2 regions of the Sphingomicrobium clamense genome follow, and region 2 is predicted to be linked to the other one. Evidence: predicted binding sites of a transcription regulator. Region 2 holds the regulator's gene; the other holds the start of a gene.
The links. The regulator LexA, encoded in region 2, represses DNA repair genes until DNA is damaged. The targets are predictions, from matches to a motif close to GTTCCNCNCTTGTTCT.
Positions count from the first base shown of each region.

Region 1: a site for LexA is predicted at 2,127-2,142, ahead of KTQ36_RS02875 (ribonucleoside-diphosphate reductase subunit alpha). Genes of this name have one in related genera too.

Region 1 is NZ_JAHVAH010000001.1:584,372-590,585, reverse strand. Features, by position in the region: gene KTQ36_RS02895 (DUF3617 domain-containing protein) at 1-183, shown strand, start outside; gene KTQ36_RS02890 (HNH endonuclease) at 183-464, shown strand; gene KTQ36_RS02885 (DUF3617 domain-containing protein) at 517-1,092, shown strand; gene KTQ36_RS02880 (DUF3617 domain-containing protein) at 1,076-1,636, shown strand; gene KTQ36_RS02875 (ribonucleoside-diphosphate reductase subunit alpha) at 2,182-4,050, shown strand; gene KTQ36_RS02870 (hypothetical protein) at 4,055-4,234, shown strand; gene KTQ36_RS02865 (hypothetical protein) at 4,238-4,480, shown strand; gene KTQ36_RS02860 (hypothetical protein) at 4,603-4,764, shown strand; gene KTQ36_RS02855 (ribonucleotide-diphosphate reductase subunit beta) at 4,814-5,857, shown strand; gene KTQ36_RS02850 (hypothetical protein) at 5,860-6,214, opposite strand, start outside.
Region 2 is NZ_JAHVAH010000001.1:1,251,108-1,257,321, reverse strand. Features, by position in the region: gene tpiA (triose-phosphate isomerase) at 1-669, opposite strand, end outside; gene KTQ36_RS06500 (peptidylprolyl isomerase) at 812-2,761, shown strand; gene KTQ36_RS06495 (anthranilate synthase component II) at 2,774-3,361, shown strand; gene lexA (transcriptional repressor LexA) at 3,422-4,072, shown strand; gene KTQ36_RS06485 (VOC family protein) at 4,076-4,543, shown strand; gene KTQ36_RS06480 (ComEC/Rec2 family competence protein) at 4,547-6,214, opposite strand, start outside.

The sequences.
Region 1 (6,214 bases), 670 kb from region 2:
AAAGCGGTCTGCAAGGGCCAGGGCGGCGAAACGATGCGGATGACCATGTCGGGCACGCACACGCCGACCAGCTATTCGAGCGACAACGAAATGCAGATGCAGACGCCCCAGGGTGACGGGCTGATCAAGATGCATGTCGAGGGTCGCCATGTCGGCGAGTGCGACGGCAGCGAGATGGGTTGATCGCAAGCGGGGAGCCTTGCTGGCTCTGCCAACGGCCGCTCGGCCGTAAAGTCGAGCGGCACCATCCCATTCCCAAGGCGCGCGGCGGCCGCGAGACCGTGCCGGTCCACCCCATCTGTCACCGGACGCTGCACAAGACGCTCGACAACAAGGCGCTCGAGGCGATCGGCCACGACGTCGGCGATCTCCGCCGCGAGCCGGCGATTGCACGTTTTCTGGCGTGGATCGCCAACAAGCCGCCCGGCTTCCATGCGCCCACCCACGGCAAATCGAAACGCTAACACGCTTGTCATCGACGCGACTTTGCCTAAGCTGCGCGCCGGGGGAGAGGATTTGATCCGCACGGGGTTTGCATTTCTGGCACTGTCCGCGCTTGCCGCTTGTTCGGCCGAGCCGGAGGAGCCTGCCATCGTCAGCCATGACGAGGTCGCCGAAACGATGCGTCGGCTCGCCAACGAGGGCGAGTTCTTTCGCGCCGGCCAGTGGGAGTCGACCAGCCGAATTCTCAACATCTCCAACATCAGCGAGAGCGAAGCCGCCGAGTTGAAAGCGCGGATCGGGGCACAGAAATTTTCGACTTGCCTGACCCAGGAAGAAGTGACCGAACCCGACGCAGACTTCTTCTCGGGCGCGCAAAGCGACTGCGCCTATGCCGGCTTCCGGATGGCGGACGGCGAGATCGAGGCATCGATGCGCTGCGTCACCGGCGACATCGTCCAGGACAATGAATTGACCGGTACCTATGCATCCGACCGATACGACTTTACGCTGACCAGCAAGGGCGTCGGGCCGGAGGGCGCGACGATGGTCATGGACATTTCCGCCAGGCGGGTCGGCGATTGCACGAAATTGGGGTCGGCACGACCCGATGAACCTTCAGGGGAGAATGACAATGAAACTGACGACTAGGATTGCCGGGACGACGGCGCTGGCCTTTGCGCTTGTCGCATGCGGCGGGGAAGCGACCGATGCACCGTCCGCCGACGGTGGAGACATGACTGCGGAGGTGGTCGATACGCTGCTGCCGGGCGAATATGAAATCACCTCGACCGTCACTGCGCTCGAAGTCACCGAAGGCAGCACTGCTGGGACCGCGCTCAAGGCGGATGACGTCCGCACGAGCAAGGTGTGCGTCGGCGAAGACGGCCTCCTGCCGCCCGAAGCCTTCGGCGAAGAGAATGACAATTGCACGATCGATGCCGGTGCCTATTTCCGCCGCGGCAAGGTCCGTCAGCAGCTGACCTGTTCGCGCGACGGGAAGACCGGACAGGTCAACCTCCAGGTCGATGGCGAATTTACCGCCGAAGGCCTTGAAGGCGAAGTGCAGACCGGTACCTTCTTCGCAGGTCCGGGCGACTACAACATGACCCGATCGATGACGGGCAAGCGCCTTGGCGACTGCACTGCCGCCGAGGTCGAAGCCGAAATGGAAGGCACCGAGATCGAAGGCTGATCTTAGCCATCACAATTGGGGCGGCTGCCGAGGGGTGGCCGCCTTTTTTGTTGTCGGCGGTCAAGTTCGTTGGAGTCGCGTTACGGTCGACCCGCGAGCTCCGCATCGCAAGCGCGACGCGTGTCGTTTGAGCCACGCCAAAAGAGCACATCCCGGAACTCCTAAGGGGGTTGCACCGCAACATGATTCCCGCGCCCGAAACCGGTGAAAAATTTTCACCGGAAAAAAGCGTGGAAGGCTGCGGATTTAGCGGTTGGCAACCGTTAAAATTGCGTTGAGTTGCAAAAATGACTCTTGCGCTCGAATCCCCGTTTCGACACTATAGGTTGTGTAGCGACAGGGGACACAGCCCAACCACTTGTGTTGAGGGCCCGGGATCACCATTTCCGGGAAGGGGGAAGCTGTGTGTAACGGGGATCATGGGGATGGTCCCTCAAGCAGTGTCCCCTGGAGCTTGTGGATAGAGCGTCGAATGACTCGCTATCACGGGGGAACAAGTGTAGAACATTGGCTGCCAGGTCAGCCGAATCATGGGGAGTAACCAAATGGACCTTTCGACGGGTGAAAACGTCACGGCCGATGACGTCACCGAAGCCGTATCGGATTCCAAGAAAGTCCACGAACGCCGGTTCAAGATCGTCACCGATTCCAAGCGTGACGCGAAGCTGACCGAGTTCGGCAAGGAAACCTTGAAGGACCGCTACCTGCTCCCCGACGAGAGCTACCAGGATCTCTTCGCGCGCGTCGCGTCGGCCTATTCGGACGACCAGAAGCATGCGCAGCGCATCTACGACTATATTTCGAACCTGTGGTTCATGCCTGCCACCCCCGTTCTTTCGAACGGCGGCACCGGACGCGGCCTCCCGATCAGTTGCTACTTGAACTCGGTATCCGACAGCCTCGACGGCATCGTCGGCACCTGGAACGAGAATGTCTGGCTCGCTTCCAAGGGCGGCGGCATCGGCACCTATTGGGGCAGCGTGCGCGGCATCGGCGAACCCGTCGGCCTCAACGGCAAGACCAGCGGCATCATCCCCTTCGTGCGCGTGATGGACAGCCTCACGCTCGCCATTTCTCAGGGCTCGCTGCGCCGCGGTTCGGCCGCCTGCTATATCGACATCCACCATCCGGAGATTGAGGAATTCCTCGAAATCCGGAAGCCATCGGGCGACTTCAACCGCAAGGCGCTGAACCTGCACCACGGCGTGCTGATCACCGACGAGTTCATGGAAGCGGTCCGCGACGGCAGCGAGTTCGAACTCAAGTCGCCCAAGACCGGCGAAGTGCGCGGCTCGGTCAACGCCCGCGCGCTGTTCCAGAAGCTGGTCGAGACCCGCCTCGCCACCGGCGAGCCCTATATCGTTTTCGCCGACACGGTGAACAATTCGATGCCCAAGCATCACCGCGATCTGGGCCTCAAGGTCTCGACGTCGAACCTGTGCTCGGAGATCACGCTGCCGACCGGCACCGATCATCTCGGCGCCGATCGCACCGCGGTCTGCTGCCTCTCCTCGCTCAACCTCGAAACGTGGGACGAGTGGAGCGGCAACAAGCTGTTCATCGAGGACGTTATGCGCTTCCTCGACAACGTGCTCAGCGACTATATCGCCCGCGCACCCGACGAGATGGCCCGCGCCAAATACAGCGCCGAGCGCGAGCGTTCGGTCGGACTCGGCGTCATGGGCTTCCACAGCTTCCTTCAGGCCCGCGGCCTCCCCTTCGAGGGCGCGATGGCCAAGTCGTGGAACCTCAAGATCTTCAAACATATCCGCGCGCAGGCCGACGAAGCCTCGATGATGCTCGCCAAGGAGCGCGGGCCCTGCCCCGACGCCGCCGACATGGGCGCGATGGAGCGCTTCAGCTGCAAGATGGCGATCGCGCCGACCGCGTCCATCTCGATCATCTGCGGCGGCACCTCCGCCTGCATCGAGCCCATTCCTGCGAACATCTACACCCACAAGACGCTATCGGGCAGCTTCATCGTGAAGAACCCGCACCTCCAGGCGCTGCTCCAGGAGAAGTCGAAGGATAGCGACCAGGTGTGGAACTCGATCCTCGAGAATGACGGCAGCGTCGCCCACCTCGACTTCCTCTCGGAAGAAGAGAAGGCGACCTACAAGACCAGCTTCGAGATCGACCAGCGCTGGCTGCTCGAGCTTGCCGGCGACCGCGCCCCGATGATCGACCAGGCGCAGAGCCTCAACCTCTTCATCCCGGCCGACGTCGACAAGTGGGACCTCCTGATGCTCCACTACCGCGCGTGGGAGCTGGGCATCAAATCGCTCTATTACCTCCGCTCCAAGTCGGTGCAGCGCGCCGGCTTCGCTGGCGGGGTTGAGAAGGACAACACGTCCGAAGCCGCCAAGTACGAGCTGCCCTCGACCGACTATGACGAGTGCCTCGCCTGCCAGTAGACCGATGGACACAAGCACGATCCTCCTCGCGCTCGCCGCCTTTCTCTTCGTGACCGACGTCGCGATCGGGCTGTGGGCGCGCGGCCAGGGCGGCGACAAGGTGAAGATGGGCAATGCCCTCCTCCTGTCCGCCCCGCTCGTGTCGGGCTTGCTCGTCTGGATCGCGCTGGGGATGGAAGGATGAGCCGTGCCGACCATAGCACCTTCTGCTGCCTTCGCGCTCGCCGCGGTCGCGGTTGTGTTGGGCCTCGCCCTGATCCTCGCGCCGCGCGGACTCATGAACCTGCAGCGGCGAATGATCGTCTGGCAACTGCGCATGATGCGCCGTCCGCGCTTCATTCGGGTCGTCAGATTCTACGGTTGGCTGCTGTTCGTGCTCGGCGTGCTCGTCGCGCTGCTGCAGTGGCTCATCCTCACGGCGGAGGCGTAGCATGACGCGCCCCGCCACCCAGTTTCCGCTATTCCCGCTGGCGCCGCGGCTTCTCACCACCGCCGACGCCAGCGGGAAACCAGTCGCAGTAAGCGACACCCACGAAGCCAGGAGTTAGTCTTATGGAACTGCCGCAAATCCTGATGATCGTCGCCGGTATCATCATGCTCGTCGCCTCGTGGGGCCTGTTCAATCGCGATAGCCTCGGCGATGTTCCGCGCAAGGCGCTGGCCGCGCTCCAGGCGCTCGCCGGAATCGTCATCCTCGTCGCCGCGTTGATGTAACGCGCGGCCCTTTGTCCAATCTGCCTGACCTGAAGAAGAGAAGTCCGACATGTCCCTGACCGAAGCCCGCAAAGCCTATAAGCCGTTCGAATATCCCTGGGCCTACGACTTCTGGAAACGCCAGCAGCAGGTTCACTGGATGCCCGAGGAAGTGCCGCTGGGCGAGGATTGCCGCGACTGGGCGCAGAAGCTCACCGAGCATGAGCGCAACCTGCTCACGCAGATCTTCCGCTTCTTCACCCAGGCCGACGTCGAGGTGCAGGATTGCTACCACGACAAATATGGCCGCGTGTTCAAGCCGACCGAGGTCAAGATGATGCTGGCCGCCTTCTCCAACATGGAGACGATCCACATCGCCGCCTACTCGCACCTGCTCGACACGATCGGCATGCCCGAGAGCGAATATTCGGCCTTCCTCCAATATAAGGAAATGGCCGACAAGCACGATTACATGAACGAGTTCGGTGTCGACAATGACGAGGACATCGCCAAGACGCTCGCCATGTTTGGCGGCTTCACCGAGGGGCTGCAGCTGTTTGCCTCCTTCGCCATGCTGATGAACTTCCCGCGCTTCAACAAGATGAAGGGCATGGGGCAGATCGTCTCCTGGTCGGTGCGCGACGAAAGCCTCCACTGCGAGGGCATCACCCGCCTCTTCCACGCCTTCGTGAAAGAGCGCGACTGCCTGACGCAGAGCGTGAAGGACGACATTATCGACTGCTGCCAGAAGGTCGTGCGGCTCGAGGACAACTTCATCGACCTCGCCTTCGAAATGGGCCCGGTCGAGGGCATGACGCCCAAGTCGATCAAGAAATATATCCGCTACATCGCCGACTGGCGCCTGGGACAGCTGGGCTTCAAGCCGATCTATATGGTCGACGAGCACCCGCTGCCGTGGCTGACGCCTTTGCTGAATGGCGTCGAACATGCCAACTTCTTCGAAACCCGCGCGACCGAATATTCGAAGGCCGCGACCCGCGGCGACTGGAACACCGTGTGGGACAATTTCGACAACCGCATGACCGCGAAGAAGGAACTGGTGGACGCCGACGCGGGCGAGGACGAAGCGGATATGTTTGAGGGGGCGAAGTAGCTCTAAACTTCGTTTCTTAAGATCAACTCATCGCCCTCAGCATCTTCCGAGATAGCTGAGGGCGAGACGTTTTCGGCCCTGTCCCGACCCTCTGTGATTCGCGGAGCTGGCGGAGTCCAAGTTCGAAGGTTTTGCCCGATTTCCTCGTAAAACTCCGGCACCTCAGACTCTAGAAGATCGATAAACGGCTTTTGCGTGCCAAAACGAGCTCCCAAATCAACGATCTTTACAACCTCAAAGGAATGGCACTTCATCTTGCCTTTCCCTACATCGATCAACGCAACGTCATTGCGCCAAGTTGGCGCAGATTCTTGTGTGTCAGGCGATGTAGCGGGCCAGCGGCATCGAATGTGCACA
Region 2 (6,214 bases):
ATGGTCGAGATGCAGAATGTCCCCCGCATTCTCGCCTTTCACCGAACCTCCATAGAGGATTTTCGTTTCGTTCGCGAACGTTTCGCCGCGCGCTTTGCCCAACTCGCCGCGAAGGTGAGCGTGCATCTCGCGAATCTCGTCCGGACCGGCGACCTTTCCGGTGCCGATCGCCCAGATCGGTTCGTAGGCCACCGACAATTTTCCCTCAGGAATTTCACCCGGGAGCGACGCGACGATCTGCTTGCCGACCGTCTCCAGCGCGTTTCCGGCCTCGCGGACGTCGAGGCTCTCGCCGCAGCAGACGATGACATCGAGCCCTGCCGCGAGCGCGGCGGCCGCCTTGGCAGCGACCTGCGCATCGGTCTCGCCAAAGGCCTCGCGCCGTTCACTGTGACCGACGATGACGGTTTCGGCCCCGGCATCGACCAGCATGGCCGCCGAGATCGATCCGGTGAAGGCTCCCCGCGGTTCGGCATGAACGTCCTGCCCGCCAATAACGAAGCCCGGCGCGGCTTCCGAGGCTCGCTCGATCAGCGTCGCCGGCACGCAGATGGCCGTATCGATGTCGGACAGCGTTTCCGACGCCATCGAGATTCGCGTGATTTCACCGAGATCGCCCGCGATCCCGTGCATCTTCCAGTTTCCCGCGATCAGCTTGCGCCGCGCCATGTCCCAGCCTCCCCTTCGAAATCGGACCGCGGGGGCCTAGCATCTTGATTTTGACGGGCCAAGTGCCAGTTCGGTTGAAACTCGAATGGCCGCTCTCTAAAGCGGTCGCCAACTTCCAGAACCGCGAAAGTCGCCCCCTGCCATGATTTCAGCTTTCCGCAACATGTCGAACAGCAAGGTCGGCATGGCCATCATCATCGTGATCGGCGCCGTTATCGTCTTTTCTTTCGCGATGGCGGATATCAGCAATGTGGGTGTCGGCGGCGGCGCGCGGACGAGCAACCTTGCCGAAGCAGGCGGCGAACCGGTGACCGATCGCCAGATGAGCGACGCGCTCGAGCAGGAACTCGCGCGCCAGCGTCAGCAGAACCCTGAGGCCGACTATCCCGATCTCGACCCGCTCTTCGACCCCATCCTCGAAAGCCTCATCACCGAACGAGCGCTGCAGGCGTTCGCCAAGGATAACGGCTTCATCCTGTCCAAGCGTCTGATCGACGCCGAGATAGCGCGCCTTCCGAACGTCACTGGCGCGGACGGCAAATTCTCCGACGCGGCCTATCGCGCCTTCCTGTCGCAGGCCCGCCTGACCGATGCGCAGATCCGTGATGAATTCCGACTACAGTTGCTCAACCGGCTGATGCTGGTGCCGGTGGCGGCCGAGGTGCGCGTCCCCAACGGCATCGCGCGTCCCTACGCGTCGATGCTGCTCGAGCGTCGCGAGGCCGAGGTGGTCATGGTCCCCGCCGCACCGTTCGCGGCCGGGATCGATCCGACCGACGAACAGATCCAGGGCTTCTACCGCGCGCAGGCGGTCCGCTACATGGTGCCCGAACAGCGCGTCCTGCGCTTTGCGGCTATCACGCCCGACAGCGTGTCGGTCGCCGAGCCGTCCGAAGCGGAAATCACCGCGTCGCTCAATGCGCGCGCTTCCGAATTCTCCTCGCAGGACATCCGCGTGATCAGCCAGGTCGTGCTTCCCGACGAAGCGACGGCGGTCATGGTGGCCGATGCCGCGCGCGAGGGCAGCTTTGCCGACGCCGTGGCCCCGCAGGGCTTTTCGGCTGCCGACGTCTCGGTCGGACCGCAGACGCGTGAGCAGTTCGAAGACCTTACCTCCGAGGGTGTGGCGGCAGCCGTCTTTGCCAACAGCGTCGACGCCGGCTCGATCGTCGGCCCGGTCCGTTCGTCGTTCGGCTGGCACGTGGTTCGCGTCGACTCGATCCGCAGTGAGGGAGGCACTTCGCCTGCCGAAGCCCGCGCGCAGGTGATCGCGGATTTACGCGCCGCCCAGCGCCAGGCGTCGCTGTCCGAAAAGGTCGCCGACTTCGAAGACCTGATCCGCGACGGAGCGAGCTTCACCGAAGCCGCTGCCGAAACCGGCCTGACGATCACCGAGACCCCGGCCATCACCGCCAGCGGCCGCGACCTCGACAACCCGGACTATCGCTTGCCCGATGGCTATCAGCAGGCGCTGACCAACGGGTTCCAGATGTTCGCGGGCGACGATCCAGAAGTCGCCGTGGTCGGAGAGGATGAGGGCTTCGTCATGGTTGCGGTCGGCGACATCATCGAGGCCGCGCCCGCTCCCTTGGCCGAAATTCGCGATCGGGTTCGCCAGGACCTTATCGAGCGCGAGGCGCTGGCCGCTGCCCGCCGCGTGGCCACCGCGATCCAGCAGGCCATGGCCGGTGGCGCGTCCACCAGCGATGCCGTCGCCAAGGCGGAGGCGGACGAAGGCATCGACCTGCCCGCCGTTCGCGAAATCGAATTCCGCCGCATGGACCTCGCGCAATTCCAGGGCAATGTCCCCGCGCCGGTGCAGATGATGTTCAACCTCACCGAGGGTCAGTCGCGGGTGACGGGCGGCGCTACCAACGAAGGCATCTACGTCGTCAAGACGGTCGGGATCGAGCGCGGCGACGCGACGACCAATCCCGGACTCGTCTCGCAGACGTCGCAAGGCTTCCGCCAGGTGTTCGGGAACGAGCTGACCGAACAGTTCCTTCGCGCCGTGCGCGAGGATGTCGGGGTGAGCCGCAATGAAAGCGTCATTGCCGCAACGCGCCAGCGCATCACCGGCGGGGGCCAGTAAGGCGCCGCGCTTATGGCTGCGCCGTCGATCCTGGTCCTCGACAATTACGACAGTTTCACCTTCACGCTGGTCGACTATCTCCGGTCGCTGGACGCTGAGGTCGACGTCGTCCGCGCCGATGCGCTGAGCGTCGAGCAGGCGATGGCTCGAGGTGACGACGGCATTCTCGTATCCCCCGGGCCCGGTACGCCGCAAGACGCCGGGATCAGCGTCTCGCTCGCTGCCGCGGCCGTCGACGACCGCCGCCCCTATCTCGGGATTTGCCTGGGTCATCAGGCGCTGGCGCTGGCTTGCGGGTCGAAGGTCGACCGCGTGGCTCCCGTGCACGGCAAGGTCGCGCGCGTGTGTCATGATCAGAGCGGCGTCTTCGAAGGACTCCCCAGCCCGCTAGATGCAACGCGATACCATTCGCTGGCCGTCCCGGAACCGTATTCACCGCTAAGACCCAATGCGTGGAGCGATGACGGGCTGGTCATGGCCATGCGTCACGAGCACGCGCCGGCGCATGGTATTCAATTCCATCCCGAAAGCGTCGCGAGCGAACATGGTCACGCCATGCTGAGCGCTTTCTTGCGCATTTGCGATAGCAAAACGACTTGACAGAGGCGCAATACGTTCTCTAACTGTTCCCTATTCGTTTACCAGTGACGAGGGGTGCACATGTTGACCGCCAAGCAGAAGGAATTGCTCGCCTTCATCAATTCGCGTCTCAACGACGACGGCGTTTCGCCCAGTTTCGATGAAATGCGCGAGGCCTTGGGGCTGGCGTCCAAGTCGGGTGTCCATCGCCTGATCGGTGCGCTGGAGGAGCGCGGATTCATTCGCCGCCTCCCCAATCGCGCACGCGCGCTCGAAGTCATCAAGCTTCCCGACGGCATGGAAGCGGCACCGACCCCCGCCGCGATGCCTGTCGTCCCCGCCCCCGCGAACGACGTGATCGAGATCCCCCTTCACGGACGGATTGCGGCGGGCACCCCCATCGAGGCGCTGCAGGGTACCGAAGGTTTCCAGGTCCCTGCCGCCCTCCTCGGACCGGGCGAACATTATGCGCTCGAAGTGTCGGGCGATTCGATGATCGAGGAAGGCATTCTCGACGGCGATTTCGCGCTGATCCGCAAGGTCGACAGCGCGCGCGATGGCGAGATCGTCGTGGCCCTGGTCGACGAAGAGGAAGCGACGCTCAAGACGTGGCGGCGCGAGGGCGCGACCATCCGGCTCGACCCGGCCAACCCGACCCACCAGGCGCAGCGCTACGAGGAAGGCCGGGTGCGCGTACAGGGCCGCCTTGCCGGCATCATCCGCCGCTACTGACCGATGAAAAAACTGTTCCTTGCTGCTGCAGCCGGCCTTCTCGCCGGTTGCAGCGTCGAGCATGTGCCCGATGACGACACGGACGCGCTCGTATCGGTGGAGAAAGACGTGACTGCCCGCCTCGACTATTTCGAACTGCCTGCCGCCGATCCCGAGACGGTCGGCAAGACCCGCGACTTCTATGCCGACGCCTTTGGCTGGACGTTCACCGATTTCGGTCCCGACTATAGCGCGACTACGACCGGCGATACCGATGTCGGCCTGTCGGGCGTCACCGGTGACGACGCGATCGACAAACCGCTGCCGGTGATCCGCGTCGAAGACCTGGAGGCAGCTTTGTCGGATGTCGAAGCCGCGGGTGGACGTATCGTGCGCCCGATCTTCGCCTTTCCCGGGGGGCGCCGCTTCCACGCAGTCGACCCCGCCGGAAACGAGTTTGCGGTCTACGTCGTCGAGGAAGCCGAGGAGTAGCGCCTAGCGCCAGGGATGGTCGGTGCGGACTGCATGGACCGTGTCGACTTGCCGCTTGTGCCCAAGCGAAATTGCGATCCCGCCCGTCTCTTCGAGCGCGGCGCGATCGAGTTTGAGCCACCGCGGCGTGCAGGCCTCGGGCAGGCGCCGGTCTGCCACGACGATGTCGGCAGCTTCGCAGGCAGCGACCAATTCGCTCCACAGGATGAAATCGCGGCTCCGGATCGCGAGCAGGTCGAGCTGGTCGCCTTCCCGCTCGATCCGGGCCACACAGGCGTCGCCATTGGAGCGGGCGAAACGGCTGTCGTCCAGCGCGGTGGGATTGCCATCATAACCCGATGCCTCGGACAGCATGTCGCGGATGAAGTCGCCGCTGCGGCTACGCAGCATGACGGGTTGTCCGTCCTCGACCACGGCAAGATGGCGGCCGTCTTCGGTGATCAGGAGGTCCGGCGCGCTCTGGACGGCGGCGGTCAGCAGCCCGATCACGATCGGGAAGATCCCCAGCCAGCGCACCCGATGTCGCCAGAGGAACACCCACAGCCCGCCCAGGATGCAGGCGGCGAATGCCCATGTCGGCATGGTCGGCACCATCGCCACCGCACCCTTGGCTCCCGACGCGGTCTCGGCGACCCACATCAACAGGTCGAGCGATATGCCTGCCACCCACCAGAAAGGCGCGCCCAGCCCGACCAGGTCGAATAGTAAAGCGAGCGCCAGCATTGGCATGATCACGAAGGTCGTCAGCGGAATCGCGACCAGGTTTGCGATGACCCCGTACAGCCCGGCCTTGTGGAAATGGTAGAGCGCGAGCGGCATCAGCGTGACCTCGACGATCAGGCCGGTGATCGCGAGCGCAAGCAGGCCGCGACCGAAGCGCGACACCGTCCCCTCCTCACGCGGCCCGATCAACTGGCGCACGCGCGGATGGGCGTGGAGCGCGATGATCGACGTCACCGCCGCGAAGCTCAACTGGAAGCTCGCACCGACCAGCGATTCGGGTCGCACTAGCAGGATGATCAGCGCGCCGACCGCCACCAGCCTCAAACTCAGCGCCTCGCGCCCGATCGCGAGCCCGCCAAGGACGAGCAAAGCCGCAATGCACGCCCGAACCGTCGGCACCTGCATGCCGGTCAGGAGCGTATAGCCAATGCCCGCAAGCGCCCCGACCCCCGCCGACACGATCACGAGATTGGTGCGCAGCGCGAGCCGCTCCGAGAGCGCAAGCAGCCGCAACGAGATCAGCATCGCTGCCCCGACCACCGCCGCGATGTGCAGGCCCGACACGGCGAGCAGGTGCGCAAGGCCCGACCGTCGCATCTGGTCGGCGCGCTCAGCCGCGACCGCATTCTTGTCACCCGTCACGAGCGCAGTCGCGGTTCCGTCGCCTTCGCCCGGCAATCGTTCGCGGACATGGGCGCCCAGTGCGGCCCTGACCTTGTCGAGCGAACCGCCGGGTGACGACCGGACGACGGCGACATCGCCGAGTGCAGTGCCTACTCCGCCAATTCCGGCAAACCACGCCTTGCGCGAAAAATCGTAGGCGCCCGGTAGCGCCGGACCGGGGGGTGGCATCAGCCGCGCGCGTATCCTGACGACCGCGCCTTCGCCGATCCCCTCGACCATCTGAGCCTCGCGCAGGCTCACGCGCAATCGCGGCGGCAAGACAGC